2 regions of the Planifilum fimeticola genome follow, and region 2 is predicted to be linked to the other one. Evidence: predicted binding sites of a transcription regulator. Region 2 holds the regulator's gene; the other holds the start of a gene.
The links. Region 2 encodes CtsR, which represses protease genes until heat stress. Its sites were predicted from a motif close to ATGGTCAATAAAGGTCAAACA; they were not measured.
Positions count from the first base shown of each region.

Region 1: clpP (ATP-dependent Clp endopeptidase proteolytic subunit ClpP) is a predicted target of CtsR. The motif match lies at 11,739-11,759, and genes of this name have one in related genera.

Region 1 is NZ_PVNE01000006.1:95,485-110,698, forward strand. Features, by position in the region: gene CLV97_RS05595 (S8 family peptidase) at 1-442, opposite strand, end outside; gene CLV97_RS05600 (multicopper oxidase domain-containing protein) at 730-1,743, opposite strand; gene CLV97_RS05605 (nitric-oxide reductase large subunit) at 1,955-4,291, opposite strand; gene lpdD (prenylated flavin chaperone LpdD) at 4,577-4,927, shown strand; gene CLV97_RS18765 (hypothetical protein) at 4,924-5,058, shown strand; gene CLV97_RS05615 (hemerythrin domain-containing protein) at 5,092-5,637, shown strand; gene CLV97_RS05620 (Crp/Fnr family transcriptional regulator) at 5,707-6,417, opposite strand; gene CLV97_RS05625 (YwiC-like family protein) at 6,579-7,316, shown strand; gene CLV97_RS05630 (Crp/Fnr family transcriptional regulator) at 7,279-7,986, opposite strand; gene CLV97_RS05635 (TIGR04053 family radical SAM/SPASM domain-containing protein) at 8,269-9,369, shown strand; gene CLV97_RS05640 (PTS fructose transporter subunit IIC) at 9,543-10,943, shown strand; gene clpP (ATP-dependent Clp endopeptidase proteolytic subunit ClpP) at 10,993-11,589, opposite strand; tRNA gene CLV97_RS05650 (tRNA-Arg) at 11,819-11,893, opposite strand; gene rpoN (RNA polymerase factor sigma-54) at 12,294-13,685, shown strand; gene CLV97_RS05660 (sugar-binding transcriptional regulator) at 13,883-14,908, shown strand; gene CLV97_RS05665 (ArsJ-associated glyceraldehyde-3-phosphate dehydrogenase) at 14,956-15,214, shown strand, end outside.
Region 2 is NZ_PVNE01000027.1:24,516-39,729, forward strand. Features, by position in the region: gene CLV97_RS14505 (site-2 protease family protein) at 25-1,155, shown strand; gene CLV97_RS14510 (cytochrome c oxidase assembly protein) at 1,231-2,109, opposite strand; gene CLV97_RS14515 (SCO family protein) at 2,250-2,903, opposite strand; gene CLV97_RS14520 (ABC transporter permease) at 3,107-3,913, opposite strand; gene CLV97_RS14525 (ABC transporter ATP-binding protein) at 3,897-4,775, opposite strand; gene CLV97_RS14530 (SDR family NAD(P)-dependent oxidoreductase) at 5,265-6,095, shown strand; gene CLV97_RS14535 (thiolase family protein) at 6,197-7,348, shown strand; gene CLV97_RS14540 (CaiB/BaiF CoA transferase family protein) at 7,445-8,653, shown strand; gene CLV97_RS14545 (acyl-CoA dehydrogenase family protein) at 8,650-9,792, shown strand; gene CLV97_RS14550 (glycerophosphodiester phosphodiesterase) at 10,182-10,892, shown strand; gene CLV97_RS14555 (HAD family hydrolase) at 11,127-11,819, shown strand; gene CLV97_RS14560 (MgtC/SapB family protein) at 11,876-12,565, shown strand; gene CLV97_RS14565 (CtsR family transcriptional regulator) at 12,923-13,393, shown strand; gene mcsA (protein-arginine kinase activator protein McsA) at 13,400-13,918, shown strand; gene mcsB (protein-arginine kinase McsB) at 13,934-15,007, shown strand; gene CLV97_RS14580 (ATP-dependent Clp protease ATP-binding subunit) at 15,072-15,214, shown strand, end outside.

The sequences.
Region 1 (15,214 bases), on a different contig from region 2:
TGGCGATCGAGGTGTTGCTGTCGCTTTTTGTCACATCCCAGGCGGCGGGAGCCTGGACCTTTTTGGGCCCCCACTGCAGATCGGGGAACAGGGAGTCGTTGGGCGTCCACTGGGTGGTGAAAATGTAGTTGGGTTCCGCGTATTCGACGTCGGGGGACTTTTCATACTCCTTAATCGCTTCTTCCACGGACTTGCCCTCGATTTTCACCACGTCAAAACCGATCTCTTTGTTGTGGAAGAGAAGATCCGTGTCCAACTCCAGATGGATGTTCAGGGTCAAACGGGGCTCGGCGTTTTCCTTGAATTTGACGATGACTTGATCAGGTGCGTAGGATAGCTTGTCCGATGAGCCTTCTTTTTCGGCTTCCGCGCCGGCCGATGGCGGATGGATCAAAACGAACGCCATGAATAGGGCGGCGGCCATTTTCCACAAGCGTTTCATGCGATACCTCCTCCGGGAAACCCTTTCGTTCATCCCTACGCAATGGAATGGGGATTTAAGGACTTGAAAAGAAATAAAAGATTTCTATCAAATAGAAAAACGTATGGAAGTACCGGCGGGTTTCGGGATCGATATTGGTATCTTATTCCGTTTTGTCTGAGCGGGGCGCGGAAAGGGGGGTTGGATGAGGAGGGCGGCGTTTTGGGATTTACAAAAAGGAACCTGATTTTCCAAACGGCGGTGTCGCGCCGGTGGAAAACCGGTTCCCGATCACAAATTCGGCCATGTTATTCGGTCACTTTGAGGAGGGCGACCGCTCCTTTTTGGGCGTGATGGAACTGGTGAGTCACGATGGGATAGATCCCCGCCTCTTTGACGGTGAACTCCACCACCGCTCCGCCGCTTGCCGGCAGCATGACGGTTTGCATGCCCCTCAAGCGGTTGTCGGGGTTTCCATCCCGGTACACGTCATCAAATACGGTTCCGACGACGTGGAACGAGCTCACGTGGTTGGGGCCGACGTTGTTTACGTAAATGCGGATTTTTTCCCCGACTTTGGCTTCCAGGGGCTTCTCTTTCAGGCTGTAGGTGGTGCCGTTGGTATTGGGATCTCCCTTTTTCAGGGCCTTGGTGGAGAAGACCACGTAATCGGGCTGGCCGTCGGTCATGTCATCCAGGTTGTTGTTGGCGTACCATTCGTTCTGGATCAGGGTGAATTCGCGGTCCACCTGTGGGTCGGTGGGATAGCCGTCCTTCGGCTTCACGATAATCACGCCGTGCATGCCGTTGGCGATGTGCTGAAGCACCGGATCCGTTCCGCAATGGTACATGAATACCCCCGGACTGCTGGCCTGATAGGTGAAGGTTTTACTCCGATTGGGCGCGATGTTGATGAACTTCTTGGATGGAGCCGCGTGGACGGCGTGGAAGTCCATGCTGTGGGGCATCGCGGGGTCAAGGTTTTTCAGGGTGAATTCTATCGTGTCTCCTTCCCTGACGACGATGAGGGGGCCGGGAGCTTGCCCGTTGAAGGTCCAGGCCTTGTAGGTCACTCCCTTGTCGATTTCGATGTCGGTCACTTGGGCGGTCATTTCGACTTTCACCCGATGAGCGCTTGTTCGCTCGATTTTGACGGGGGTGGGTTTCTGGTTGACGTCGCGGTGGGCGGGCATCACTTGATTCGCGGCATGGTCCGGAGAGGCGGTTTTTTCGGCGATGTCCGACTCGGAGGGGCTTCTGCAACCGGCCAACATACCGGCGGCGAGGACGACCGACAGAAGGGCGACGAAGGTTTTGTTCATCGCACACGACCTCCTCTTGTGATATTATTCACAATTAGATTCAGGGGATAAAGGTTTATTTATAGCCCCTTTCGCCTTCATCATAATTGAAACAATCAGCCTTATTGTGATACAGGACACAAATCCGCTTTTTCGTTACAAATCTTTCGAAGATTGGTCTTGATAAAAAACCCGCGGACATGCCGCGGGAAGAAACGGTGACATCGGTTTTTTATTTGATGGAATCTCCGTCCTTCACGGTGGAGGGACGCAGGCGGAAGAGCGATTTGACGGCGAACCATGCCAGTGGCAGCACGCCGAAGACGATGAAGATCGTGTCGGGAAGGATGCGCCACCACAGCAGCGTCCGAACGACGGGTTCCTGGTAGAATCCGGGGTCGCGGGCCGCCCAGAACCCGACCTGATAGGATTCGGCCAGCTGCAGGATTCCGACGGGGAGCAGCGTGATGAGAATCATGCCCGCCAAGCCGATGTTGAGCCCCCAGCAGGAGATCTTGAGGATGCGGTCGTTCCAGGCTTCCGGCTTGACGATGTTGCGCAGGGTGTAGAGCAAGACGGCGACGGCGAACATGCCGTAGACCCCCATCAGCGCTCCATGGCCGTGGGCCGGTGTCAGGAAGGAGCCGTGCTGATAGTACGACACCGCCGGGAGATTGATCAGGAAGCCGAGCACCCCTGCGCCGACGAGGTTCCATACGGCCGTGGAGATGAGGAACCAGAAGGCCGCCCGGTACGGAAAGGATACGCCGCCCTGTTTCATGATCCGGTAGTGTCCGTAGGCTTCCAGGATGAGCAGCGTGAGCGGGATCACTTCCAGCGCCGAGAACACCGCGCCGAGGCCGATCCAGATCTCCGGGGCGCCGATCCAGTAATAGTGGTGACCGGTTCCGATCACCCCGCTGCCGAGCAGGAGGATCAGCTGGAAGTACAAGGCGCGAACCGTCGATTTTTTGGTGACGAGCCCCATCTGCACGAGCAGGAAGCCGATGACGACGACGGCAAAGACCTCGAAGATGCCCTCCACCCACAGATGGATGATCCACCAGCGCCAGTAATCGGCGTAGGTGATGTTGCTGCCGGGGTTGAAGAAGAAGGCGAAGACGTAGAAGACCGGCACGGCGACGGCCGAGTAGAACAACAGGTGCACCAGGCCGCCCTTGTCCGTTTCCTCTTTCAACGTGCGGCGCAATCCGCGGTAGACGATGAACAGCCAGATGAACATGCCGATGGCCAGAATCACTTGCCACAGGCGTCCGAGCTCTAGATACTCCCATCCCTGATGGCCAAACAGGAACCACAGGTTGCCCAGGTATCCCTTCACACCCAGCCATTCGCCGATCATGCTGCCGGCGACCAGGATCACGAGGGCCCAAAACAGGAGGTCCGTCAGGAGACCCTGCCGTTTCGGCTCGCGTCCTCCGACGAGCGGAGAGATGTAAATTCCCATGCCCAACCAGGCTGTCGCGATCCAAAAGATGGCCAGCTGCAGGTGGTATCCCTTGGCGATGTTGAAGGGGAGGATGTCGGCGATCCAATCCAGGCCGAAGAAGGAATCCGGTTCAATGTAATAGTGGGCGAGCAGCGCCCCGAACATCACCTGGACGAGGAACAAAACCGCCACGACGGCGAGATATTTGCCGGTTTTGCGCTGGCTCGGGGTGATCGGCAGGGCTTCCAGGTTGTAGCGTGGGAATCGGCCTTCGGAGTAGGCCTCTTGCATATCCAGCTTGTAGCGATGGTAGAAGTAGAGGATGAGCGCAGTGAAACCGATCAGGAGGGCCGTGCTGGCTGCGCTCCACCAGATGGATGCGAAGGTCATCGCGTTGCCCGCATCTTCGTCATAGGGCCAATTGTTCGTAAAAGTATGGGTTTCGCCCGGGCGGTTGACGCTGGAAAGCCATGCGGTCCAGAAGAAAAAGTCGGCGATTTGCGTCAGCTGATCCCCCTCCGCCACCCAGGCGCGGCCGGTATCCGGCATGTGCTCTTCCCGGATCAGGCCCGGCAGAATCCCGCGTCCATCCCCCTCCGTGAAGACGGTTCGGTAGTGCTTTCGCACCTTCTGAAGGGCGTGTACCTGGGCGTCGGTGAGAGTGAGGATGTCGGCATCGGGATCGTACCGGTTGACCTTGATTTCTTCTTTCACCTTTTCTCTAATGAGGGATTTTTCCGATTCGTTCAACCGGGCGAAGGGCTTTCCAAAATCCTGTTTGGCATGGTAATCCTGCATCTCCGTGACGACGATGTGAAGCGCCTCCGTGGTGTAGTCCGGACCCAGATAGGAACCGTGACCGAGCACCGATCCGTAGTCCATCAACCCGTATTTCTGGTAAACGGCCTGACCGCCCTTGATCTGCTCGGCGGTGGTGATCACGTCTCCCGAGGGGCTGATCACCTTCGCAGGGCGGGGGGCCATCGATTCATAAACCCAATATCCCCCGACGAGGAGGACGGTGAAGCTGACGATGAGCGTGACGATCAGAATCTGCTTCAACAGGTTCCCCTTAACCGTCGAGGTTTTCTGAGGGGATGTTCGAAGCTTCGATTTCATCCCGTCTTCCTCCCATCCTTTGGTTTTAGGGCGATTCCAGTATAGGATGAGACGGAAGGGATACTTGTGACTCCCGTCACAAGTTTTAACGTGTTAACCGATTTGACACTTGTTGTTCAAGGATGACGCCCCGGATTTGACACAATTCACAGTCGGGCTCGCAGGTACGCTTACAATGGCAGAGGACCCCGGCTGCGCCTTCTTCAGGATGAAGGGGGAACCGACGCCGGAGTTGCGATTGTCTGTGGAGTAAAGGTCGGGATGGTCGGGAGGTGTTGGTGCTTGGTGACTCGTCCGATCCGCATTCGCCTGCGCACCGTTCCGGTGGGAACCGATCTCGCCGTGTTGATCACCGGCGGTCGGGAGCACATCGGGGCGGTGGCCACGGCTTATCGGGAGGGGGACCGGGTCAAGGTGGAAACGCACGTCCTTCCGGGGCATCGGGAGGGGGATTTGGCGGCGGAGACGGCCCGCATGGCGGCTTTATCCCTGAAATGCACCGTCACCGTTGCCATGGGGATTCACCAGGACGAGGCGACGCGGGAGGAAATCGACGAGATCGTCAGGACGGTGCGCCGGTTGATGGAAGAAGAGCTGAGGCGCAGAGCATGTGGAGGGGCGGAGGGGCGTTCATGACGGGAGAGCAGGAGATATCTTCCGGGAAGGGAGACGGGAGCCGTCGCTTTCGTTTCGCCTGCCTTCCTGTTTTCATCGGGATTCGCGCCGGTGTGATGTTCGTCACGTTTTTCGTGGCGCCTCCTTCCTAAAATAAAGGCAAACGAGACAAGGAGGGAAGGGTGATGGATATCGGACCCGGCTGTGGGATGATGGGTTTCGCTGAAGCCTCCGGTCCCCTCTGCGCAGGCTTGGAACGGTTGAAAAGAGAACACCCGCCGCTTTTGAAGCAGATGGAGGAGTTGGCGGATTCGGCCCGAGGGTTCGCTGGCGATGCCGGAAGCGGGGGATGGAAGGAAGCCCTGCGCTCCCTGGAGGAACAGGTTCGTTCCTTCACGGCCGAGTTGGATCTCCACTCGAAGCGGGAGGAAGATGTCCTGTTTCCGATGATGGCCAAATATATCGGACGGGAGACGGGGCCCATCGCCGTGATGGAATACGAACACGAGCAAGCCAAGGCGCGCCTGTCCGAGTTCCTCTCCGAAGTGGAGAAGTTCGACGAGTCCGCCGGGGCGGATGCCGCCCGGAGGATCGCCGGTGAGGTGGAGACGGCCGTGCAGATCTTGACGGACCATTTTATGAAGGAGGAGAACGTGCTCTTTCCGATGGCGGAGCGCATCCTGTCCGATGCGGAAAAGGAAGAGCTTCTGGAGAGGGTTCAGGCGATTTGACTGCAAGGAAAGCGGCGCATGCCGTCGAGGATGCGCCGCTTCAATTTTTTGACGGGGAATCTCGGAAATTCAGATGATACATACGTTTCCGGGGCAGCGGCCGTCACAGTGGCACAGCTTTCGGAGGCGGTTCAGATCGTGGATGATCAGCCTGCCGGACCGCATGCTGAGGATGTGTTCCCTTTTCATCCGGCTCAGCATGCGGTTGACGCTTTCCCGGGTGGCGCCGATGAAGTTGGCCAGATCCTGGTTGGTCAGCCGCATGGGGATCAGGATGCCCTCCTCCGTCCTTTTGCCGCAGGTGTTGCAGAGGCGGATCAGGGTGGAGGCGAGCGCCCCGGTTTTGCCGTATACCAGGAGATCGCGCATTTTGGTCTCCAAAATCCGCTGGTTGACGGTGAGCCACTGGATGAACCGGATGGCCAGGTCGGGGTGGCGGAGCAGCAGGGCCTCCAATTCCTCCTTGTGGATGACGCCGAGGAACGCATCCGTCAAGGTGACGGCGTTGCTCCACTGGAAGGGGGACGGGAGCGTGCAGGGATCACCGACCAGGTCTCCGGCGTACTTGAGGGAGAGCGCGATTTCCTCCCCGCTTTCGGTGTTGTTGAAGATCTTGACGATCCCCTCATGGATGAAGTAGAGATAATCGGCTTGTTCTTTGTCCTGGAACAAGTTGATGCCGCTGTTCACCCTTTTGGAGGTCATCAGTGAGCTCAACCGCTTCAGCTGCTCCGGTTGGAAATAGTCGACAAACCGATGGGCGGACACCGCGGAAGTCATGGGGAATCCTCCTCTCCGTTTGCGCAGGAAGCGGAATGGTGAAGGTTTTGCGAAACTGTGATATTTGTCACGATGAAGGGGTGAGTCCTGGGTTACGATGAGAACAGAACAAACCCCGAGGCACGGCGGGATGCTCATTTTGAAGACTGGAGGAGTCTGCGATGAAACCGATCCTTCCGAGGGAACATGGCGGATGGGCCATGGTATCCGTCCCCTTTCTCCTTGGCATGTTCGTGGGTGGGCCCAAATGGTTGCATCTTCCGCTGTTTTTCGGATGGATGCTGTTTTACCTGGCGGCCTATCCCTTCCGCCTGGCGCTGATGCGGCGGAAAGATCGGCGCAATTTTGTCCGTTGGGCGCTGATTTATTGGGCCCTGGGGATGGTTTTCCTGATCCCCCCGCTCCTTTGGGAGCCTTCGCTGTTATGGGCGGGCCCCGTGCTGGCCGCGTTGTTCTGCATCAACGGGTGGTACGCGTACCGGCGAAACGAGCGTTCCTTCGTCAATGACCTGTGCGCCATTCTCGCCTTTTCGGTCGGCGGTGCGGCCGCCCACATGGTCGGAGCCGGGAGTTGGGACGCCATGGCCCTGTGGGTTGCGGTGCCGTGTATCCTGTACTTTTTGGGGAGCGTCTTTTTTGTCAAGTCGGTGTTTCGGGAGCGCAAAAACGAAAGATGGCTGATCGCCTCAAAGGGATATCACCTGCTGCTCCTGATCCTGACGGCTCTCCTGGAGCCCTGGTTCGTCCTGCCCTACGCTTTTTCGGCCTTCAGGGCCTTCTTGTGGGGCGGAAAGACGATCCGTCCGATGAAGGTGGGAATCATCGAGATCGTCGGATCGTTGCTCTTCCTCGTCCTTTCCATCATCGCTTTTTCCGCCACTCGTCCGCCCACGATTTGAGGGCTTCCACATCCTTGAGGACGATATGGTTGCGGTTCATTTCCAAAATGCGCTGGCGGCGCAAATCGTTGAGCATGCGGTTGACGCTCTCGCGGGTGGTTCCCGCCATGCTGGCCAGGTCCTGGTGTGTGACGGGGAGCCGGAGCACCACCGTTCCGTCCTGGGTTGTTCCGTGGGTTTCGGCCAGCCGCAGGAGGATGGCGCAGATGCGGTGGCGCACATCCTGGTAGGTGAGTTCCTGCAGCTTTTCTTGCAGCTCGCGGATTTTTGCCCCCAAAACCCGCAGTACCTTCACCGCGATGGTGGGAGTGGACAGCAAAAGCTGCTCGAAGGATTGGATGGGAATCGCGAAGACGCGGGTGGGCTTGACGGCTTCGGCGTTGGCGGGGTAGGGGCTCTGATCGAAGAATCCCGTGTGGGGGAACATGTCCCCCTTGGCCAGCAGGGAGACGATCTGCTCATGTCCGTTGGCATCCACCTTAAAGGCTTTGACGAGCCCGTCGACGATGAAATAGACGGCTTCGCGCGGGCTTCCCTCCGCGAAGATGAGCGATTTCTTCGGGTAGGAGCGCGGGATCGCGATGGAAGCGATCCGTTCCAGCTCTTCGTCGGTGAGATCCAGAAACAGCGGCACATTGCGGAGAAGAGGGACCAATTGAGACAAGTCCATCACCTCGATGGATCAAAATTGGGACAACCGCCCGACCGGGGGCTGTGCCCGGCGATGTCGCAAATCTTCCGCTAAGACCTGATGTCCGCAAAGACTTGATGTCCGCTCATGACGGAGTGTTTGGTTTCATTGTACCCCAACGATTCAGGGGAGAGTGTGACGAACTTCATACTGTTTTTCCAAAGACTTTGTTACGTTGTGAACAAACAGGATTTCCCGTTTCGGTCCCGCCGGGACGGGAAAACAGGGCGTCGTTATCCCTTTCATAAGGAGGAATCCCTTTTGATTGACTTTCACCAATCTCCCTTTCTGGTCATCTGGGAAGTGACTCGTGCCTGCGCCCTCAAATGCCTCCATTGCCGGGCCGAGGCGCAGTATCGTCGGGATCCCCGCGAGTTGACGACGGAAGAGGGGAAAGCCTTGATTCGCGAGATTCGCGATTTGGGCGCCCCCCTGCTGGTCTTCACCGGCGGCGATCCGCTGATGCGGGAGGACCTCTTTGAGCTGGCCGAATACGCCAAAGGGCAGGGGCTGATCGTATCGCTCACGCCCAGCGCCACCCCGCGGGTGACGGAGAAAGCGATGCGCCGGGCGATGGAGGTGGGGCTCGACCGATGGGCCTTCAGTCTCGACGGATCGACGGCGGAGATCCATGACGCCTTCCGCGGCACGTCCGGATCCTACGACCTGACCATGCGCGCCATCGGCATGCTGCGCAAGCTCGGGATGCCGCTGCAGATCAACACCACCGTCAGTCGCTACAATCTCGACGATCTGCCCGACATTGCTCGCCTGCTCGAAGAGATGGGCATCGTGCTGTGGAGCGTCTTTTTCCTCGTGCCCACCGGCCGCGGCAAGGCGGACGACATGATCACCGCGGAGGAGCATGAGCGGGTGTTCCACTGGCTGGCCGATCTCTCCGGGCGCGTCCCCTTTGACATCAAGACGACGGCGGCGCCTCCCTACCGCCGCGTGATAATGCAGCGGGAGAAAATGAAGAGCGGTCCGGGAGCGGCGGCCGGTGCTCCTCCCTGGGTGGCCGGGCGCCAACGGCAGTTGCGGGCACCGCGCGCCGTCAACGACGGCAACGGTTTCGCCTTCGTTTCCCACATCGGCGATGTGTATCCCAGCGGCTTTTTGCCGATCGCCTGCGGGAACGTGCGGGAGCGCTCCCTCACGGAGATCTATCGGACGCACCCGACCTTTGTCTCCCTGCGCGATCCGGAGCGGCTGAAGGGAAAGTGCGGGGTGTGCGAGTTCCGTTCCGTCTGCGGGGGATCCCGGGCCCGTGCTTACGCCGTGACCGGCGATCCCTTGGAGAGCGATCCGACCTGCGCCTATGTGCCCCGGGAGTGGTCGAAGCGGGCGGCCAGTTCTTCGTAGAGGGAGGCAACCGGGCCGATCGCGTCGCTCCGTTCGGGGTTTGACGGGTTTCCGCCGGAGGAATGGATAAGTGTGACGGTCGAATCCCTTGGTTTTTGCAGCTGTTGTCTCAGGTTTCTTGAACGGAATGGTCGTTTGAGTTCGCCCCACATTTCCAAAGGGGGGAATCCGGGATGAAATTGCTGGCCGTGACCGCTTGTCCGGTAGGGATCGCGCACACGTACATCGCCGCCGAAAAGCTGAAAAAGGCGGCGGATGAAGCGGGCCATACCATCAAAGTGGAAACCTGGGGATCCATCGGCGTGGAAAACGCCTTTACACAGGAGGAGATTGAGGAAGCGGACGGGGTGATCCTGGCGGCGGACAAGGATGTGGACAAAAGCCGCTTCCGGGGAAAGCGGGTGCTGGAATGCTCCGTTCAGGATGCGATCCACCGCCCGGAGGAGTTGATCCGGCGATTGGTCGACGGAGAAGTTCCCGTCTTCGGGGCCCCGGAACGGGAAGAGCCGAAACGGGAGGAGTCGCCGGTTGAAAAGGCCGAATCCGGTCGTTCCTTTTACCGCCACCTGATGAACGGCGTTTCTTACATGATCCCCTTTGTGGTGGTGGGCGGTTTGTTGATCGCCCTGTCCCTCGGCTTCGGGGGAAAAGCGACGCCGGAAGGGTTTGTGGTGCCCGACGATTCCATCTGGAAGCCGGTTCTGGCAGTGGGCGAAACCGGATTTTTGTTCATGGTGCCCATCCTGGCCGGATATATCGCCTACAGCATTGCCGACCGTCCGGGTTTGGCACCCGGCATGATCGGCGGCTACATTGCGGCCGACGGGAGCTTTTATGGCAGCGAAGCGGGGGCGGGATTCATCGGGGGGATCATCGCCGGGTTTCTCGCGGGCTATCTGGCCAAAGGCATCCGTTCAATACCGGTGCCCAAGGTGATTCAGCCCATCATGCCCATCCTGGTGATTCCGCTGGTCACGTCCCTTCTGACGGCTCTCCTGTTTATCCATGGGATCGGCGCCCCCATTTCCGGGATCATGTCGGCGATGACCGAGTGGCTCCACGACATGCAGGGGGCCGGCAAAGTGGCGCTGGCTTTGGTCCTGGGAGCGATGATCGCCTTTGATATGGGCGGTCCGATCAACAAGGTGGCCTTTTTGTTCGGAGCGGCGATGATCGGGGAGGGACAACCCTTCATCATGGGGGCGATCGCTCCGGCGATCTGCACCCCTCCTCTCGGAATGGGGCTGGCCACGCTGCTGGCCAAGAGGAAATATTATCCCGAGGAATGGGAAGCGGGCAAGGCCGCCCTGGCCATGGGGATGGTCGGCATTACGGAAGGGGCGATCCCCTTTGCATCCCGCGATCCCCTCCGCGTCATTCCGAGCATCATGATCGGTTCCATGGCGGCGTCAGTCATCGCCATGTTGGGAGGCGTGGCCGATCACGTTCCCCACGGGGGGCCGATCGTGGCCTTGTTCCAGGCCGTCGATCATGTCCCGATGTTTTTCGTCGCCATCCTGGCGGGGACCGTCGTGACGGCATTCTTGGTGAACGCCTTGAAGAAAAACGTCTAGCATCAGAAACCCGGCCGAAATACGGCCGGGTTTTGAATGCCATCCTTGCTCACGATTTTTTCGGAGGGTGGTCGAGGATCTTGTCGATGATCCCGTATTCCTTGGCTTCCTCCGCGCTCATGAAGTAATCGCGGTCCGTATCCTTCTCGATTTTTTCCAGCGGTTGACCGGTGTGTTCGGACAGCAGCTTGTTCAGGCGGTCTCTCATGCGCAGGATCCGCTTGGCCCGGATTTCGATGTCCGAAGCCTGTCCTTCCGCTCCGCCCAGGGGCTGGTGAATCATCACTTCGCTGTTGGGGAGGGCAAAGCGTTTTCCCCTGGCCCCTGCGGAGAGCAGGAAGGCACCCATGGAAGCGGCCAGTCCGACGCAGATGGTCTGCACGTCGGGTTTGACGTGTTGCATCGTGTCGTATATGGCCATGCCCGCGCTGATGGATCCGCCGGGGGAATTGATGTACAGGTAAATGTCCTTTTCCGGATCTTCGGCGGCCAGGAAGAGGAGCTGGGCAACCACGAGGTTGGCCACCTGATCGTTGATGGGGGTGCCCAAGAGGATGATCCGGTCCTTGAGAAGGCGGGAGTAGATATCGTAGGATCGTTCGCCGCGACTGGTTTGTTCAATGACGATGGGAATCATTGTGGACATGGGTTGCTTCCTCCTTGGATGGCAGGGTTGAATGAGGCTGTGACAAACCCTGCATGTGAGGGGCCGCCCCTTCGCCCCGTCCGGGGGCGCCGGGCGGGATGTTTCGTTTCACCCCGCTTTGTCATCGCCTCACTATCATCATATCCCCAAAGATCAAAAAAGGTCAAGATTCAATTGGAACAAAACGACAAACGGCAGCCGATTCATCGGCTGCCGTTTTGCTCCAATGTGGTGCGCCTACCAGGATTCGAACCTGGGCACCTGGTTCCGGAGACCAGCGCTCTATCCCCTGAGCTATAGGCGCATGCTGTGTTTGCCAGCGACAGAGTATATTATAACGGGTTGCGAGAGAAAATGCAAGGGGAAATTTTGTTCCAGACCGGATCCCCTTTCCACGGATTATTGTAACCAACTCCGCTTTTTTCATCAAGGGGTGGAGCTTTTGTGAGACCGTCGGTGCCGAAAAAGGCTTTTCCACGGAATTCCGCGAGAGCAGGCAGCGGTTTTTGTGGTAAAATGGATATGAAAGCGCGACGCGGACCCACGGTTTTCGACCGGAGGCGTCGAAGGATGTCACCCTTTCGTCGATCGGTTTCATCCCGGGAATGTTCGGCGGGAAGGTTTTTGCTCAAGTCGAAAAAGAGTGAATAATCAACCCGGCTCGTCGACTGAACGGATGTCGAAATCGCGCGGAGGTGGAAAAGATGGCCTTGCAAATCAGTTACGGTCTGATACAGGAGCAGCGAATGAAACTGGTGATGACGCCGGAATTGCGTCAAGCCATTCAGTTGCTCCAGCTCTCCGCGGCGGATTTGGAGCAGTATATTCATGAACAGTTGGCGGAGAATCCGGTGTTGGAAATTGACGAACCGAGCGGGGAAGGGAGAGAAGAGAGCGACGTCCCTCTGCTGGATGCCGATCCGGGGGATTGGATGGCGTATGTCCGGCGAAGCGGGAGGGGGGAGCGGGGAGCCCCCAACCGCGATGCGGAGGGGTTTCCCTTCGAAAATCTGGCGGCTCCGTCGGAGTCCCTGGCGGAGGCGTTGGAGTCCCAGCTGCGCTACCTGCATCTGGATTCCGGCACGAGGGCCCTTTGCCGCTATTTGATCGGAAACCTGGATGACAACGGGTACCTGAGAATCGATGACACCTCCGTATGTAAACGCTTTAATGCCGATTCGCAAGCCTTTGAGCGGGCTCTCCAGGTGATTCAATCCCTGGAACCGGCGGGGGTGGGAGCCCGCTCCCTGTCGGAGTGCCTTCGTCTCCAGCTGTTGCGGGAGGATCCCCCGGACGAAGTGGCTCTCAGGATCGCCGAAAGACACCTTCCCGACGTGGCGGGGGGCCGGATCCGCAAGATCGCCCGGCAATTGGGATGTGAAGTCCGGCGCGTGCAGGAGGCGGTCGATCGCCTGAAGAGTTTGAATCCCCGGCCGGGCATGACCTTCGCTTCCTCCGCTCCCCGCTACGTGTTGCCGGATGTCTGCGTGGAGCGGGTGAACGGAGATTACGTCGTCCTGGTCAATGAGGGATTTTTGCCCCGCCTCACCGTGAGCGACCGATACCAGCGGATGATGGTGGACGGCGGGGAGCAGGCCCGGAAGGCGGCGGATTATCTCAGGAATTGGTTTCAATCGGCGGTTTGGCTCGTTCGGGGAATCGAACAGCGGCGACAAACCCTGTACCGGGTGACGCGGGTGATCGTCGAGAAGCAGAGGGCCTTTTTGGATCGCGGCGTGGATTGCTTGAAGCCGCTCACTCTGCGGGAAGTGGCGGAGGAGCTGGGTCTGCACGAGTCCACCGTGAGCCGCGCCACCCAAAACAAGTACGTGCAAACTCCGCGCGGCCTCTTTTCCTTCCGTTATTTTTTCCCGTCCGGAGTCGATTCCGCTTCGGGAGGCACGGCGGCCAAAAGCGTGAAAAAGCGCATTGCGGAATTGATTCAGGGGGAGGATAAGCGCAAGCCCTTATCCGATCAGCAGATCGCCGACCGTCTCCGAGCCGGGGGTCTTCGAATCTCTCGGCGGACCGTGGCCAAATACCGGGAAGAGCTCGGGATTCCCTCCTCGATGGCCCGGCGCAGGTACGACGGCTGATCGCTTCTTTTATCCGAGCCTGTGACAATCAAGGGAATCTTTGCAGAGGAGGCGGGAACGGCTTTTCCTGCACCTTGTCAGCCTTCGATCCATCGGATACAATAAGGGTGGAAGCCGTTCCTCCTTTTCTTTTTGCCGCCTTGGGACATATTTTGTTATACAGGGACATTAATTGTCCCGATCGAAAAGGTGAGATGATGAAGTCGCTGTTGGAACTGCAAAAGAAATTATTGCCCGACATGCTGGAGGTGATGCGCAAGCGTTATGAAACGCTGCGGCACCTGCAGCTGATGCAGCCTGTGGGACGACGGAGTCTGGCGGCGGCCATGGGGACGACGGAGCGAATCCTGCGGGCGGAGGTGGATTTCCTGAGGTTGCAGGGTCTGGTGCACGTCGATCCCCTCGGGATGCGCGTCACCCAGCAGGGCGCCGAATTGCTTGCGGAAATGGAGCCCTTGATCAAGGAGCTTTTCGGTCTGACGGAACTGGAGGAGGCGCTTCGGCGTCATCTGGGGCTCCGGCGCGTGATCATCGTTTCCGGCGACGCTGATCAGTCCCAATGGGTGAAAAAGGAGATGGGGCGGGCGGGAGCCCGTCTTCTCCGGGAAGAAGCCCGTCCCGGTCAGGTGGTGGCGGTGGCCGGCGGGACCACCGTCGCGGCGGTCGCCGAGATGATGGCCCCGACGCCGCAGCTGAAGGAGACCACCTTCGTGCCCGCCCGAGGCGGACTGGGAGAGGCAGTGGAGCTGGAAGCCAACTACATCGCTTCGCTCATGGCCAAGAAGACCGGGGGAAGTTACCGCCTGATGCATGTTCCCGACCAGCTGAGCGAAGAGACTTACCGCACGGTGATCCGGGAACCGCACATCCGCGAGGTGTTGGAGCTGTTGAAAACGGCCCGGATCGCGGTGCACGGAATCGGCGGCGCCATGGAAATGGCCGTCCGTCGCAAATCTTCTATGGAGTTGCTGCGTCATCTTCGGGAGAAGGAGGCGGTGGGCGAGGCCTTCGGATATTACTTCAACCGCCAAGGGGAGATCGTCCACAGGATGAAGACGGTGGGGATCCGGCTGGATGATCTGCAGCGGATGGAGCGGATCATCTCGGTGGCCGGAGGAGCCAGCAAGGCGGATGCCATCGCCGCGATTTGTTCGGTCGCCTGCCGGGATACACTGATAACCGATGAAGGGGCGGCCCGGGCCATTCTGGAGAAAGCGCAGTAATGCTTTGACTTTCCCAATAAACCATGAGGGATCGGAGGGTGAATGTGATGGCCAAGACGAAAATCGGCATTAACGGGTTCGGACGGATCGGTCGGAATGTTTTTCGTGCGCTGATGGATCATCCCGAACTGGAAGTGGTGGCGGTCAACGACCTGACCGACGCGGGCACGCTGGCCCATCTGTTCAAATACGATTCGGTTCACGGCCGCCTGGAGGCGGATGTGGAAGTGACCGATGAGGGCTTTGCGGTTAACGGCCGCCCGGTGAAGGTGCTGGCTGAGCGGGATCCGGCCAACCTCCCCTGGG
Region 2 (15,214 bases):
CAAAGACACCGGGAGGACGATGGTTTGAGCGACGAGCATAGCGCGAAAAAGAGTCGGAGCGGATGGAAATGGATGGGGGGGTTGGCCGCCCTCCTGCTCAGCCTGGGGGGGAAATTGAAGTTTATCCTGCCCCTGCTGAAACTGGGGAAAGCCGGGGGAACGCTGATCAGCATGCTGGTGTCGGTGGGGGCCTATGCCTTGGTCTTTCCGTGGACGACGGCGATCGGACTGGTGGTCATGATCTTCATCCACGAGATGGGTCACGTCCTGGCCGCCCGCCGGAAGGGCTTGGATGTCACGGCTCCGGCCTTCATTCCCTTTGTGGGGGCATTGATCATCCTGAAAAAGCAGCCCAGGGATGCCGTGACCGAGGCCTACATCGCCTATGCCGGCCCTCTGTTCGGCACCTTGGGAGCCGTCGCGTGTTACGTCCTGGCGGAGGTGACGAATCATCCTCCTCTCTATCCCATCGCCGCGATCGGATTTTTCATCAATCTCTTCAACCTGCTGCCGATCCATCCCCTCGACGGGGGCAGAATCGTGACGGCCATTTCCCGCTGGCTGTGGGCCGTGGGGCTGGTGGTGGGCCTCATTCTGATCATATACACCTTCAGTCCGATTCTCTTCCTGGTTTGGCTGATGTTTGCCTGGCAGCTTTGGCAATTTTATGCCGCCCACCGCAGGAGGAAACGGGGCCGGACAGCGTTGACCGGCGTGATCAAGGTGGACGTGGAGCGCCGCGCCTTTGAGGAAGCGGGCCTCTTGGTTCCGGGAGAGGAGCACAGCCGGGACTTGCCCTATTCCCTCTTCTGCGAGGTGGCGACGAGGGAGCACCGCCTCGAGATCGCCTATCCGGGGCTGGGCGTGATCCACACCGACACGGGGTTCAGCGGGTCCGTCGAACGGGTTCGTCTGGTCCGCACCCAACCCGCCGGGGTGAACGGAGAGATGGTCCGCCTCCATCTTCTGGTGGATTATGTCCCGGCTCCGGAGGAAGATCCCGGCTTGCTGAAAAGCGAAGAATATTACTCAGTGCCTCCGCTGACCCGTTTGGGTTACGGCATCGCCTATTTCGGTTTGGCGGTCTTTCTCATCATCATGCTGGCCATGCTCGGACAGGCGCCCATGCAGCCCCCCGCTGTGGCACAGGTTTAAATTCGGATTCCAAGGGTTTTGCCAGAGAAAAGGCGGGTCCTTTGACTGGACCCGCCTTCAAGCTTTTTCCCTCCGTCAGGGATTGGTCTGCGGTTTGCCGCTTGCCCCGGTGAAGGTCGTGGGCGCGGCGGTGTCGGTTTCCTTCCGTATTCGGTCCTTGGCCCGTTCCTGCGCCACCCAGAGGAAGAAATTGTAGGTCAAGGCGACGCCGTAGGAGATCTCCTGGATGATCTTCATCAGGACCCCTCCCAGCTGTTGGTCCTGCTGAGGGGTTAGGATCGGCGCCAGCGCGGACCCCTCTTTGTACAGGGCGAACATGGGGGTGTCGGAGAAGATGATCAGCGCGCAGGCGGGGGTGAGCAGGGCGCCGCCGGCAAAGATGTAGACGAGCCTCTTCCATCCCTTCAAACGATCCAGTTCCTCCACCGGAGCGGTGATGGGCCACCAGAAGAACAAGGCGGTGATTCCGAGGAGGAGATGGACGCCGGCGTGAAGCCATTCGTTGGCCATGATTCGATCGAAGATCAGCGGAACGTGATAGATGGAGAGCAGCCCGTTGAATACGAACAGGGCCACGACCGGACGCGTGAAGAGAGAAACCACCGGTCTCACGCCGGGGATGCGGAAAAGGGCGCGAAACATCCAATCCGGAATGCCCTGCAGGAAAAAGGGCGGCAGGACCAGGTACAGGAGCGACATCTGCAGCATGTGGAAACTGAACAGTTCATGAGCCAAAAGGTCCATGGGACTGCCCAGGGTGAAATACAAAAGCAGCAGCCCGCTCAAAAACCAGATTTTCTTGCCGGGCCGAACGGGCGCCGATCCCGGGAACAGACGGCGCAGGGGGCCGACGAGGATGAGGTAAATGGCTCCCACCAGAATCGCCAGCAGGTTTCCCGGCAGGTTCCAGTTGGCCGGGTGTCGAAACAATTCCATCAGTTCCTCAAATCCCACGGAGTTTCCCTCCTTTCGGGGGCGGGTGATCCGATGAACCCCCCGCTTATGATTACCATTGTTCGCGGCGGATCATGAAAAAATTCGGACGGGGAAAGGCGGTGTGTCTTTTCCGTCCGGATTTTTTTTCGGGTCAGCCTTCACTTTCCGAGCAATTCTTTGACGTCATGAACGATTTGATCGTCATCGGGTCGGACGCCGTTGTAGAACTTCCGAATCTTCCCGGACTGATCGATGAGGTAAAATTGGGTGCCGTGAACCACTTGATCCGACTCGGGATCCATCCGGACCTCCGCCTTGAAGGTTTCCCGCGACAACTTCTGGATCTCCTCGAAGGGGTATCCCGTGAGGAAATGCCAGTTGGAGAAATCCACGTTGTGTTGCTTGGCGAATTCGTGAATCGCCTTTTGATCGTCCCGCTCCGGATCGACGCTGAAGGAGACGATCTCCACGTCCAGCCCTTCAAATTTCAGTCGCTTCTGGAGGAGGGCCATGTTGGCCGTCATCGGAGGGCAGACGGTGTTGCAATTGGTGAAGACGAAATCGGCGAGCCACACCTTGCCTTTCATGTCGGACAGTTTGAAGGGTTTCCCGTCTTGGTCCACCGCTTCAAATTCCGGGACCTCCCAGGCAATTTCCGAATCCGTCTCCGCCTCATTGGAAGGTGCAGGAGCCGGTCCGCTGAAGGGAAGACAATTGGCGATGTCCAACGCCTTCCATATGAGAACGGCTGCGAAGAGACCGACCCCGCCGAACCATGCGATCCGCTTCAACAGTTTGCGACGGTCCTTCATGGATGCCTCTCCCCTCTCCTATCAAGACAAGGATCCTGGCGGATCCGCTGTTTCATCATCGTTGTCGGACGGCTTTGAAAGCCCTTCCCGGCTCTCTCTTATGATAACACATGAAGGGAAGAGACCGGCCGAAAGACAAAAAACCGTCACTTTCCGATCAGAGAAGTGACGGTTCTTTGTCTTCACGGAAAAACCCGGGGGCATCATCCGCTCCGCTTCAGCTTTCCGGTCCGCATCGCGTACCGTTCGGCGACGGAGAAAATCCACAGACCCAAGGGGATGAGGATCGCCCCCAAACCGAGGAGCAGAAGGAGGTCGGGAAGGAGCTCGGCGACTTTCGCCCCCTTCAGCAGAGCGGCCCGGGCCGCCTCGAGGGCGTAGGTTCCCGGCGAGACGAGGGACAGCGGTTGAAGCCATCCGGGAAGGACCGACACCGGGTAGTAGATGCCGGAAACCAGCAAGATGACCCCCTGGATGATGTGGGTTGCCTGCGTTCCCCGTTCGGGGGAGAGAAGGGGCAGCACGGCGGCGATCAGGCCCAGGCCCATGAAGGCGGGACCGGCGGCGACGACTGCCGCCAAGGCGGCGATCAGGTTGGCCTGCTGAAGGGGAAGATCGAAAAAGAGGGCGACGGCGATCAGGACGACGACGGTCCGTACGAGCCCGTAGAGGATGGCGAAGAGGCAGGTTCCGAACAGATGGGTGATCCTGCGGATCGGAGCCATGAAGGTGTACTCGATCGTCCCCTCCCACCGTTCCCAGGTGATGGTGTTGGCCACTTCCTCGAAAAGCACAGCCATGAACCCCCAGCACAGGGCGCCGATCACCAGGAAAAGGACGGTCTCTCCCCGGGCTTCGGGCTCCGCGGTGTATCCGATCAGTCCGATGGTCAGGGTGTTGACGATATTGTAGAAAAGGAAAACCACTTCCCAGGCGAGATAGCGCTTGACGAGGCGAAAACTGCGTTCCACGAAGGCGACTGCGGCGCCCAGTTCATTCATCGTCTTCATCGGCCAATGCATCCTCCCATTCCGTTCCGGTACATCGGAAAAAGACTTCCTCCATCGTGGAGGCTCCCGTCTTTCGTTTCAATCCCTCCGGGGTGTCCAGAGCGATCAGCGATCCCTTGTTGATGATGGCGATGCGATCGCACAGCTTTTCCGCTTCGTCCATATCGTGACTGGTCAAAATCATCGTGGTTTGGCCGCCCTTCTTCACCTCCAGCAGGAACTTTTGAACATCCCGCTTGGATTTGGGATCCAGCCCGGTGGTCGGCTCATCCAGGAGCACCAATTCCGGATCGGTCATCAAGGCCCGGGCGATGGCCACCTTTTGCTGCATCCCCCGGGAGAGGTTTTCCAGGGGCACGCGGGATTTTTGACTGGATATTCCCAGCCGTCGAAGGATTTCCAGCGCGCGCCGTTCCCCCTCCTGGACGGACAGCCCGTAGAGGCGAGCCGTGTAGCGCAGGTTTTCCATGGAAGACAACTTCTTGAAAAAGGAGGCTTCCACCGACACCCTGTTGATCCGGCGGCGCACTTCCTGCTGGTGCCGGACCACGTCCTTGCCGAACACCGTAAGCTGCCCCGCGTCAGGGAAGAGGAGGGTGGCGATCAGGCGGATCATCGTCGATTTTCCGGACCCGTTCGCGCCGAGGAGGCCGAAAATCTCTCCCCGGTAAACCCGGAAGGAGACCTGATTCACCGCGCGGATCCGCCGGCGTTCGCCGAGAAACAGATTGCGCCAGGTGCGGCTTCCTTCCACGGGTTCATAGAAGTGCTTGGACACGCCGCGGCAATCGATCACCACCTCTTTGTCGTCCGGTACGGTTTCGATATGGGGTGAAGACGGCATTTCCAGGGTTTGGGTCATCCTTCACCTCTCCTTTTCTTCCGGACAAAAAAACACCACAGGCGACGGCCTGTGGTGCGAAAGCAAAAAATGCGACATCTTATGAAAGCAACACAGGCCGGTGTCGACCTGTGGCAGTTGTCCGGTCAAGCTTCGGGATGCATCCCCCTGCCGAGGTCGACGCGCGGTAGATGCGGTTTTGGGCATACGGAACCCGCAAAAACGCCAAAAAGGCCTTGGCGGCGAGAAACTGCTGCCAGAGCGATTTCGATCCGCATGGACGTCGACCTCCTTTTCAAGGGATATCAGCTTTTAAATTTTAGCCCTGGAAACAACAAATGTCAATCCCCGACAAGTCTTGAATTTCACTCTTCGATCGTTTATAATCCGAATTGAACCAAATGAATGATTGTTCATTCAAATACGCCTTGATACTCAGGTTTGGATCCCTGCGCCGCAAGAAAGTCTTCAGTAACTGACATCATTTTCACGCGATGGGGGGAAGAGACGATGACATACTCGCTGGAAGGAAAGGTGGCACTGGTCACGGGAGCTTCGCGCGGTTTGGGGCGGGCCGATGCGTTGGCCCTGGCCCGCGCGGGAGCGGATGTGGTGATCACCGATATTCTGCTGGAAAGCCTCGACGATGACGAAACGGCGCAAAAGTACGGACCGATGAGCCAGGTGATGAAGTCGACCGGGGTCGTCTACGCCGAAAAGACGGCGGAGGAGATCCGCAAGATGGGACGCCGTTCGATGGCCATCCGGATGGACGTCACCGATCGGGAACAGGTGAACGAGGTGTTCCAGAAGGTGAAGGAAGAGATGGGAGGCATCCACATCCTCGTCAACAACGCCGCCACCCTGGACCACGTCTCCCGCATCGAGTACCAGAACGACGAGTTTTGGGAGAGGGATCTGAGGGTGAACCTGACGGGGACCTACAACTGCACCAAGGCGGTCTGGCCGATCATGAAGGAGCAGAACTGGGGGCGGATCATCAATATGGCCTCCGTCGCGGGGACCATCGGCGGATTCGGTCAGGCCAGCTATTCCACGACCAAGGCCGGGATCCTCGGCTTCACCAAGAGCATGGCCCTGGAAGGCGCCCGCTACAACATCACCGTAAACGCGATCGTTCCCGGGATTGTCAACACGGAAGCCTTCCAGATGATCGATCCCAAGATGCGGGAGCGGATGATCCAGCGCACCGCCTTCAAGCGGCCAGGCGAACCGGAGGATATCGCAAATGCCATCTGTTTCCTCGCATCGGACCACGCCAAATACATCACCGGCATCGAGCTCAACGTGTCCGGCGGGATTGAACTGTTCACCTTCTGATCCTCGCCGCGGCGGAGGGGGGCCTGCGCATTCGGGCCCCGGCCCTTGTTGAAACGGGGATGAGGTCTTTTTCATTCGAACAAAAAGGGGAGAGGAAGCCAGTGAGTGCGAGGGATGCCGTGATTATCGACGCCGTGCGGACGCCCATCGGCCGGAAGAAGGGCCTGCTGAGCCGGACCCGGCCGGACGAAATGGCGGCCCACGTGCTGTCCGCCATCGTGGAGCGGAACGGAATCAAGCCGGACTTGGTGGAAGATGTGAAAATGGGTTGTGTCACCCAGATCGACGAACAGGGATTCAACATCGGGCGGATAGCAGCTTTGATCGCCGGCTTCCCCGTGGAGGTCTGCGGGGTCAGCTCCAACCGGATGTGCGGCTCCAGCCTGGAGACCCTGAACCAGGCGGCCCACGAAGTGATGGCCGGCATGGGGGACCTGTTCATCGCCGCCGGCGTGGAGAGCATGAGCCGCGTCCCGATGGGAAGCGACGGCGGAAACTTCAGCTCCAAATTGACGGATCGGTACATGATCATCCCCCAGGGCTTTTCCGCGGAGATGATCGCCTCCCAATGGGGATTCACCCGGGAGGAGCTGGACCGGTTTTCCTATGAAAGCCATCAGAAAGCCCTGCGGGCCCAGCGGGAAGGAAGGTTTGACCGCGAGATCGTTCCCATCGATGTGGTGACGGAGGAAGGGGAGGCGGTCCGGATGGAGAAGGACGAGACTCCCCGGGCGGACACCAGCCTGGAAAAGATGGCGCAGCTCCAGCCCTCCTTCCAGGCGGACGGCGTGGTGACCGCCGGCAATTCCAGCCAGATCTCCGACGGAGCGGCGGCGGTGCTGGTCGCCTCCCGGGAAAAGGCGGACGAGTTGGGACTGAAGCCCCGGGCGCGGATCGTCGCCACCGCCACGGCCGGGGTGGATCCGACGATCATGTTGACCGGTGTCATTCCCTGCACGGAGAAGGTCCTGAAAAAGGCCGGCCTCACCATGGACGATATCGATCTGTTCGAAGTGAACGAAGCCTTTGCCTCGGTGGTGTTGGCCTGGCAGAAGGAAACCGGAGCCCCTTGGGAAAAGGTGAACGTCAACGGCGGGGCGATCGCCCTGGGCCATCCGCTGGGGGCGAGCGGCGCCCGCATCACCGCCACGCTCCTGAACGAATTGGAGCGGCGTGAAGCCCGTTACGGATTGATGACCATGTGCATCGGCTTCGGGATGGCGATCGCCACCATTATCGAGCGGGAAGCGTAACCGCGGGAAGACGGGTCTTCCGGGAATCGGTCGAACTCCGAGGGCCCGTCTTTTTCCTTTCATTCTGAAAACGCTTTCCTGAGGAGGCGCGGGGGAATGGAACTGCGACGGAAGGATTTTCTCAAGGGGATGAGGGTGCTGGATTTCTCCCGATACCTTCCCGGACCCTTCGCCACCATGCGCCTGGCCGACATGGGCGCGGACGTGATCAAGGTGGAGGATCCGTCCATCGGTGATCCGGCCCGCTACCTTCCTCCCCTTGCCGAGGAGACGGGCCGCCTTTTTCTGCTCCTGAACCGGAACAAGCGAAGCCTGGCGATCGACGTGAAGACGGAGGCGGGAAGGGAGATCCTCCATCGCCTCATACCGAAGGTGGACGTGGTGGTGGAGAGCTACCGGCCGGGCGTGATGGCCCGGTTTGGCCTGGATGCGGAGACGCTCCGCACGATCCATCCCGGACTGATCTACTGTTCCATCACCGGATACGGACAGCGGGGACCGATGGCTTCCCGGGCGGGCCACGATATCAACTACGCGGCCATGACCGGCATCTTGGACGGAATCGGCAACCCCGGCGGCCCTCCGTCGATCCCTTCGGTGCAGTTGGCCGACCTGGCCGGGGGCATGGCGGCCGTCGAGCAGATCCTCGCCGCCTGGGTCCGCCGCCTGCGCACCGGGGAAGGAGCGGTCCTGGATGTGTCCATGACGGACGTGCTGCACAGCTGGCAGGTTTTCCCCCTCGCGGTCGAGCAGAGCGGTGAACCGGTCACCCGGGGCTCCCACGTTCTCTGCGGGGCGATGACCGCCTACAATGTGTATGAAACGGCGGACGGCCGTTACGTCGCCCTGGGTGCGCTGGAACCCAAGTTCTGGAACCGTTTTTGTGACGCGGTGGGCCGGCGGGAATGGAGGGACCGGGGCTTTACGCCCCCCGACGACCCGAGCGGATTGTACCGGGAAGTGGCGGAACTGTTTCGGAGGAGGAAATTGGAAGAGTGGGTGCGCATCGGTGAGGAGGCCGACTGTTGTCTGACGCCGGTCCTCACCCTTTCCGAAGCCGTCCGTTCTTCGCTGGCCCGGGAGCGGGAAAACTTTTTCGCGCTGGATCATCCGGCGGAGGGGAGCCAGGTGATGCCCAACAGCGGGTTTTTGTCGGCCCGCAACAAGCGGAAGGGGAATCCCGTGACGCCGGCCCCGCGTCGGGGGGAACACACCGCCGAAATCCTTCTGGAGATGGGCTTTCGCCGGGAAGAGATCGACCGCTTTATGGAAGAAGGCATCGTGGAAGGAGGGGAATCCCGTTGATTTCCTTTCAGATGACGGATGAACAGCGGGAAATGCAGAGGCTGGCCCGCCGGTTCGCCGAAGAAGAGATGCGCCCGGTGGCTCCCGAGTGCGACGAGCAGGAGCGCTTCCCCCGGGATGTGTACGAAAAGGCCCACCGGGCCGGCCTCATCACCTATCGGTTTCCGGAAGAGTACCTGGGAGGGGGTGTGGACAGCCTCCTCACCTCCTGCATCATCTCGGAGGAGCTGTTCTGGGGTTGTGCCGGGATGGCCACCTCCTTCGGCGTGACCGCCCTGGCCGCCGGGCTGATTCACCAGTTCGGAACGGAACAGCAGAAACAAAAGTGGCTCACCTTTCTGTGCGATCCGAAACATGCCCGCCTCGGGGCCGTCTGTCTCACCGAGCCGGGAGCCGGTTCCGATTTCGGAGCCATTCAGACCCGGGCGGTCCGCCGGGGGGATGAGTGGGTCATAAATGGCCGGAAGTGCTTCATCACCAACGGGGGAATCGCCGATCTGTACCTGGTCTTCGCCAAGACGAAGCCGGAGGACGGCTACAACGGGGTTTCCCTCTTTCTCGTCCCGAAAGACGCGCCGGGGGTCTCCGGGGGAAAAAAGGAGCGCAAGATGGGACAGCGAGCCTCCCACACCGGTGATGTCATCTTTGAAGATTGCCGGATTCCCGCCGAATTCCTGGTGGGCGAGGAGAACCGGGGTTTTTACTACGCGATGAAGATGTTGGAGCACTCCAGGCCGACCGTGGGGGCGGCGGCGGTGGGAGTGGCCCGGGCCGCCTGGGAATACGCCCTGGACTACGCCAAGAAGCGCGTCCAATTCGGTAGGCCCATTTTTCACAACCAGTCGATCTCCTTCATGCTCGCCGACATGCGTACCAAGATTGACGCGGCCCGGTTCCTGGTGTGGCGGGCCGCCGAGCTGGCGGACCGGGGCGAGTCCTGCGCCCTGGAGGGCAGCATGGCCAAGGCCTACGCCGCGGAGGTGGCCATGGAGGTTACCACCCAAGCGGTGCAGATTCTCGGGGGATATGGCTACATGCGGGACTTCCCCGTGGAGAAGTGGATGCGCGACGCCAAGGTGCTGAGCATTTACGAGGGAACGACTCAGATCCAGAAACTGGTCATGACCCGTCTGATGTAAGGGAGGCCGTGCCTGCTTTTCTCCAAATATTTGGGAAGGATATCAGAGGTTTGCTGTAGAAACTCGGACATAAGCACCGCATATCCCGACCACCGAGGTGGCCGGAATGATTTGCCGGCGACCGCGTCGTCAGGTCTGCGGGTCATGGCCGGGAGGGAAGGGAACGCACTTCCGCAGTTCCGCGAATCGGAGGACAGAGTGGACGAGGCCAATTCTTTTTCCTCCATATTCCGTATTTTTCGATGGGCAAACAATACAATAGATTACGGAAGCGGCGCACATTCCGAAGTCCCTTCCTCCTGCGCGTCTTCCTTTTCCCTCTTTTGTTCCGCCCGCAATAACACCTATAATGAAATTGTGCACGGTTTACATCGGAAAGGAGCATCCAAGTGAAAATAAGAGGAGTGGCGCACCGGGGGTATCCCCTTCGATACCCGGAAAACACCTTGTCTTCGTATAAAGCCGCCTATGACCTCGGATTCACGCATCTCGAACTGGACGTGCATCTGAGCAAGGACGGCGTTCCCGTCCTGATGCACGACCCGACGATCGACCGCATGACCGACGGACAGGGGTGGGTCAAGGATTATACCCTGGAGGAATTGAGACAATTCCGCGTGGGAAGGGATGAAACCATCCCGACCCTGGAAGAGGCCCTGTTGTTTGCCAAAGACAAGATGACGGTGAACGTGGAGTTGAAGCAATATGGAGAGCTGTATCCGGGGCTGGAAGAGACGGTGTTGGAGATTTTGAAGAAAACGGACATGTTGGACCAGGTGTACATTTCCTCCTTTGATCACTACTCCATCGTCAAGATGCGCAAACTGTCCGACGAAGTGGAACTGGGGCTGATTCAGTGGGGAGCCACTCCCGCCGTTGTCCCCTTTATGGAGGAGATCCGGGCCCGGTACCTGTCCCTCCGGACCGAATATCTGACGGATGAATACGTGAAGCTTTGCGAGCGGTCGGGCATACAGCTGATGGTGTGGCCGGTCAACCTGAAATGGCAGTTTGACAAGGCGGCCCGATATCCTTCCGTGTTGTGTGTGACAGATGATCTGGAAGGCTTTAAGGAAATGTATCAAGAGCGATTTCAATAGCGCGGATCGCCCGGGCGATCCGGCCTTCAAACGATCTGCCGAACGGACCAGATGACCGCTGAGGATTGACCGCCTCTGGATCGGAGATGGAGCTTCGGCAGATCCTTTTTTTAGGGACGGATCCTTCCCGGAGAAGATTCGGGAGGCGCGTCTGCGCAATTCCCTCGGGATGGGGGTTGTTCCGCCCGGCGGGCAGCCTCCGCATGATCACATGAAGGAAAGGGAGTCGTTTTCGTGAACTGCGGCGAGAAAACAGCGGTATTTGACATGGACGGGACGTTGTTTCAATCGGAGAAGGTGGCCTTGCCCGCTTTCCGCAGGGCTTTCCGGCGCCTGAAGGAGGAGGGCCTCTACCGGGGGGATTCCCCTTCCGACGAGGAGATCCGGTCGGTGTTCGGAATGACCCAGGAGGAGATCTGGGCCCGTCTGCTGCCGGAGGCGGACGAAAAGACGAGAAAAATCGCCGACCGCTGGACCCTGGAGGAGGAGCTGGCCGGCTTAAGACGTGCTGAGGGCAGCCTGTATCCCGGGGTGGCCGAAACCCTGCATCGTCTGAAGGAAGAGGGGTGGAGGCTGTTTATCGCCAGCAACGGGCTCCGGCCCTATCTCGACGGCGTGCTGGAAACTTTCCGCCTGGCCCCCCTCTTCTCCGGCGTTTACGGGGCGGGGGACTATGAAACGGAGACAAAGGATGAACTGGTTCGCCTTTTGATGGAGGAACACGGGGTCTCCGGCGGTTTCATGGTGGGGGACCGGAAATCCGACGTCGAAGCGGGAAAGGCCAACGGCCTGAAGGTGATCGGCTGCCGCTATCCCGGTTACACCCGGTTCGGACGGGCGGATGAGCTGAAGGATGCCGATGTCGTGGTGGACCGGTTCCCGGACATTTTGCCCGTCTTGTTGAAGGCGTGCGGAGACCCATCCTGATTCCCGCCGCCGGGCGGGGGGTCCGGCGGAGAATGACGAACAAGGAGGGCGACGGGGTGAGCAGCGTATGGACCATCCCCTACTGGGAGACGGCATATCGCCTGTTCATGGCTGTTTTGCTCGGCGGTCTGATCGGATGGGAGCGGGAGAGGGACGCGCATCCGGCCGGTTTCCGGACGCACATCCTCGTCTGCCTCGGATCGGCTTTGATCATGCTGATTTCCATCTACGGTTTTTCCGAGTTCATGAAGGAGGAAAACGTGCGGGCCGACCCCGCCCGGCTGGCCGCCCAGGTGGTGAGCGGCATCGGTTTTTTGGGGGCGGGGACGATCCTCCGGCACGGATTGACGGTGAGCGGGCTGACGACGGCGGCTTCGCTCTGGGTGGTGGCCGGCATCGGTCTCGCCGTGGGAGCCGGCTACATGTTCGGAGCGGTGTTGACCACGATCCTCGCCCTGGTCAGCCTGGAGCTGCTGAACCGGCTGGAAAAGATCCTGGTCAGGCGCCATCGCCTGAAAAAGATCGTGGTCTCCGTCAGGGACGAACCGGGGAAATTGGGGGAGATCGCCTCCCTGCTGGGGCGGATGGGCGCCAGCATTCGCAAGGTGACCATCGATGAGGGCGATTTGGAGGATGACTGGCTCAACATCTCCTTCACGATCCGCCTTTCGGAGGAAATCTCCACGACGCAGATTTTGGAGGAAGTGCGCCGGGTGACGGGGGTCAAGGAGGTGCGTTCCGGATAAACGGGAGGGCGGGGTCCCCTCTTGGAATGTCAGGACAACTTCGAGTCCAAAAAACCGGGGTGAATCTTCCCTCGAGGAATTCTCGCACATGGAGCGGGGGCGGAACATCGCTCCCTGCCGAGAAGCCAAACACCCGGGCGGCGGCGCATGTCTTCCGCCGCTTTTTTCGCTTTTGTCCGGGATGCGCGTTTGTATGAAAGCTCGCCGGCGGCGGGAAAAATGGTAATGAATCAACGGATGGACTGCGCGTCGAGAATCGTTCAGGTCTCTTTCGGAGAACCCCTTGCATTTCCCGCGAATGGATTTATAATAAAAAGTGAAGGTCAAAGTTAGTCAAAGTCAACAGGGGGTTGTTCGATGCCCAGCATTTCGGATATCATCGAGCACCACTTGAAAAAGATCCTCGACCAAAGCCGGTCCGGGATCATCGAGATCAAGCGGAGCGAGCTGGCCGACCGGTTTCAGTGCGTTCCTTCGCAGATCAACTACGTGATTAGCACCCGTTTTACGGTGGAAAAAGGGTATATAGTGGAGAGCAAGCGAGGGGGCGGCGGCTACATCCGGATTCGCAGGGTGCGGCTGGGTTCCCCGGGGAGCGTCTACGATCTCCTGCTGCGCCAGATCGGCGGGGCGATCAGCCAGGCCCAAGCGGAGGACATCATCGATCGGCTTCGGGAGGAAGAGCTGATGACCCCCCGGGAGGCCCGACTCATGCGGCGCATCATCGCCCGTGACGTCATGCAGCTGCCGGTGCCTCTGCGGGATCAAGTTCGCGCCCGGATCATGCGGGCGATGGTGACCATCCTATTCGCGGGAAAAGGAGAGTGAGCCGCCATGTTATGCGACGAGTGCGGCAAACGAATGGCCACCCTGCATTTCACGAAAATCATCAACGGTGAAAAGACGGAGTATCACCTGTGTGAAGAGTGCGCCAAGGAAAAAGGGGAGAAATTTACCGGGCTGGATACCGGATTCAGCTTTCAGGATCTCTTGTCGGGCCTTCTCAACCCCGACCTTTCCCAGGGGAGCAGGTCGGAACGGGTCCAATCCACCGGACTTCGCTGTCCGACCTGCGGTTTGACCTACGGACAATTTGCCAAGATGGGTCGTTTTGGATGCATGGACTGTTACCGGACCTTTAAGGATCGGCTGGATCCCTTGTTCCGCCGGGTTCACGGGCACACCTCCCATCGGGGCAAGGTTCCGGAGCGAACCGGTGGAAGGTTGAAGATCCATCGGGAGATCGAACGGCTGAAGGCCGAACTTTCCCGGTGTGTTCAGGCCGAGGAATTTGAGGAAGCGGCCCGCCTGCGCGACCGGATTCGGGAACTGCAGGGAAAATTGGACAGTTAGGGAGGTGGATCGCGCGTGTCGCTCCATCGTTATATCCGTAATTCCGTCAGCGAATGGATGCGGGGAAAAGGGCCCCAGTCCGACATCGTCATCAGCAGCCGGGTCCGGATTGCGCGCAACCTGGCCGATCTTCCCTTTCCCACCGTGGCCGATGAACACCAGGCCAAGGAAGTGCTCCACCGGGTGGAGCAGGTCTATCGCCGGGGACGGGACAATCCCGTCCTGAGCGACGCCAAATGGATCTCGATGGCGGACCTGACCGATCTGGAGAAGCGCGTTCTGGTGGAGAAGCACCTGATCAGCCTCAACATGGCGGAGGAGTCCCGCCACGGCGCCGTGATCCTGAGCGGCAACGAAGCCGTCAGCATCATGGTGAACGAGGAGGATCACCTGCGCATCCAGTGCCTGTTTCCGGGCTTTCAATTGGTGGACGCCTGGCGGTTGGCCGATCAGCTGGATGATTGGTTCGAAAAGCGCCTCAACTACGCCTTCGACGAGAAATGCGGGTTTTTGACCAGTTGTCCCACCAACGTCGGGACGGGGATCCGCGCTTCGGTGATGGTGCATCTGCCGGCGCTGGCCATGGCGGAACAGCTCAACCGGCTTCTGCCCGCCATCACCCAGGTGGGTCTGGCGGTGCGGGGCATTTACGGGGAAGGAAGCGAGGCCCTCGGAAATTTGTATCAGGTATCCAACCAGGTCACCCTGGGGCTGACCGAGGATGAAATTCTCGACAAGTTGCAGGGAGTGGTGCAGCAGCTGATCCAGCATGAAAAGAACGCCAGAGCCCATCTGATGGAGATCTCCCCCGTCCAGCTGGAGGATCGGGTGTACCGGTCCTACGGCATTTTGGCCAACGCCCGCGTGATCGATTCCAAGGAAGCGATGAGCCGGCTTTCGGATGTGCGGCTGGGAGTCGATCTCGGACTGATCCGCGATGTGTCGGCCCACGTGATGAATGAGCTGATGGTCATCACTCAGCCGGGGTTCTTGCAGCATCAGGCGGGACAGGTGTTGACCCCGGAAGAGCGCGACAAGCGGCGCGCCGCGCTGATCCGCGAGCGGTTGGCGCAGGAAAAGCGGTCCTAGAGGGTCGAGAGCAAAGGGAGAGTCGGAGTCGGAATCCATCCTTTTCAAGCGAGGTGTTGAGACGATGATGTTTGGCCGGTTTACCGAGCGGGCGCATAAGGTGCTGGCCCTGGCCCAGGAGGAAGCGGTCCGGTTGGGACACAGCAACATCGGAACGGAACATATTCTGCTCGGGCTGGTCCGGGAGGGAGAGGGCATTGCGGCCAA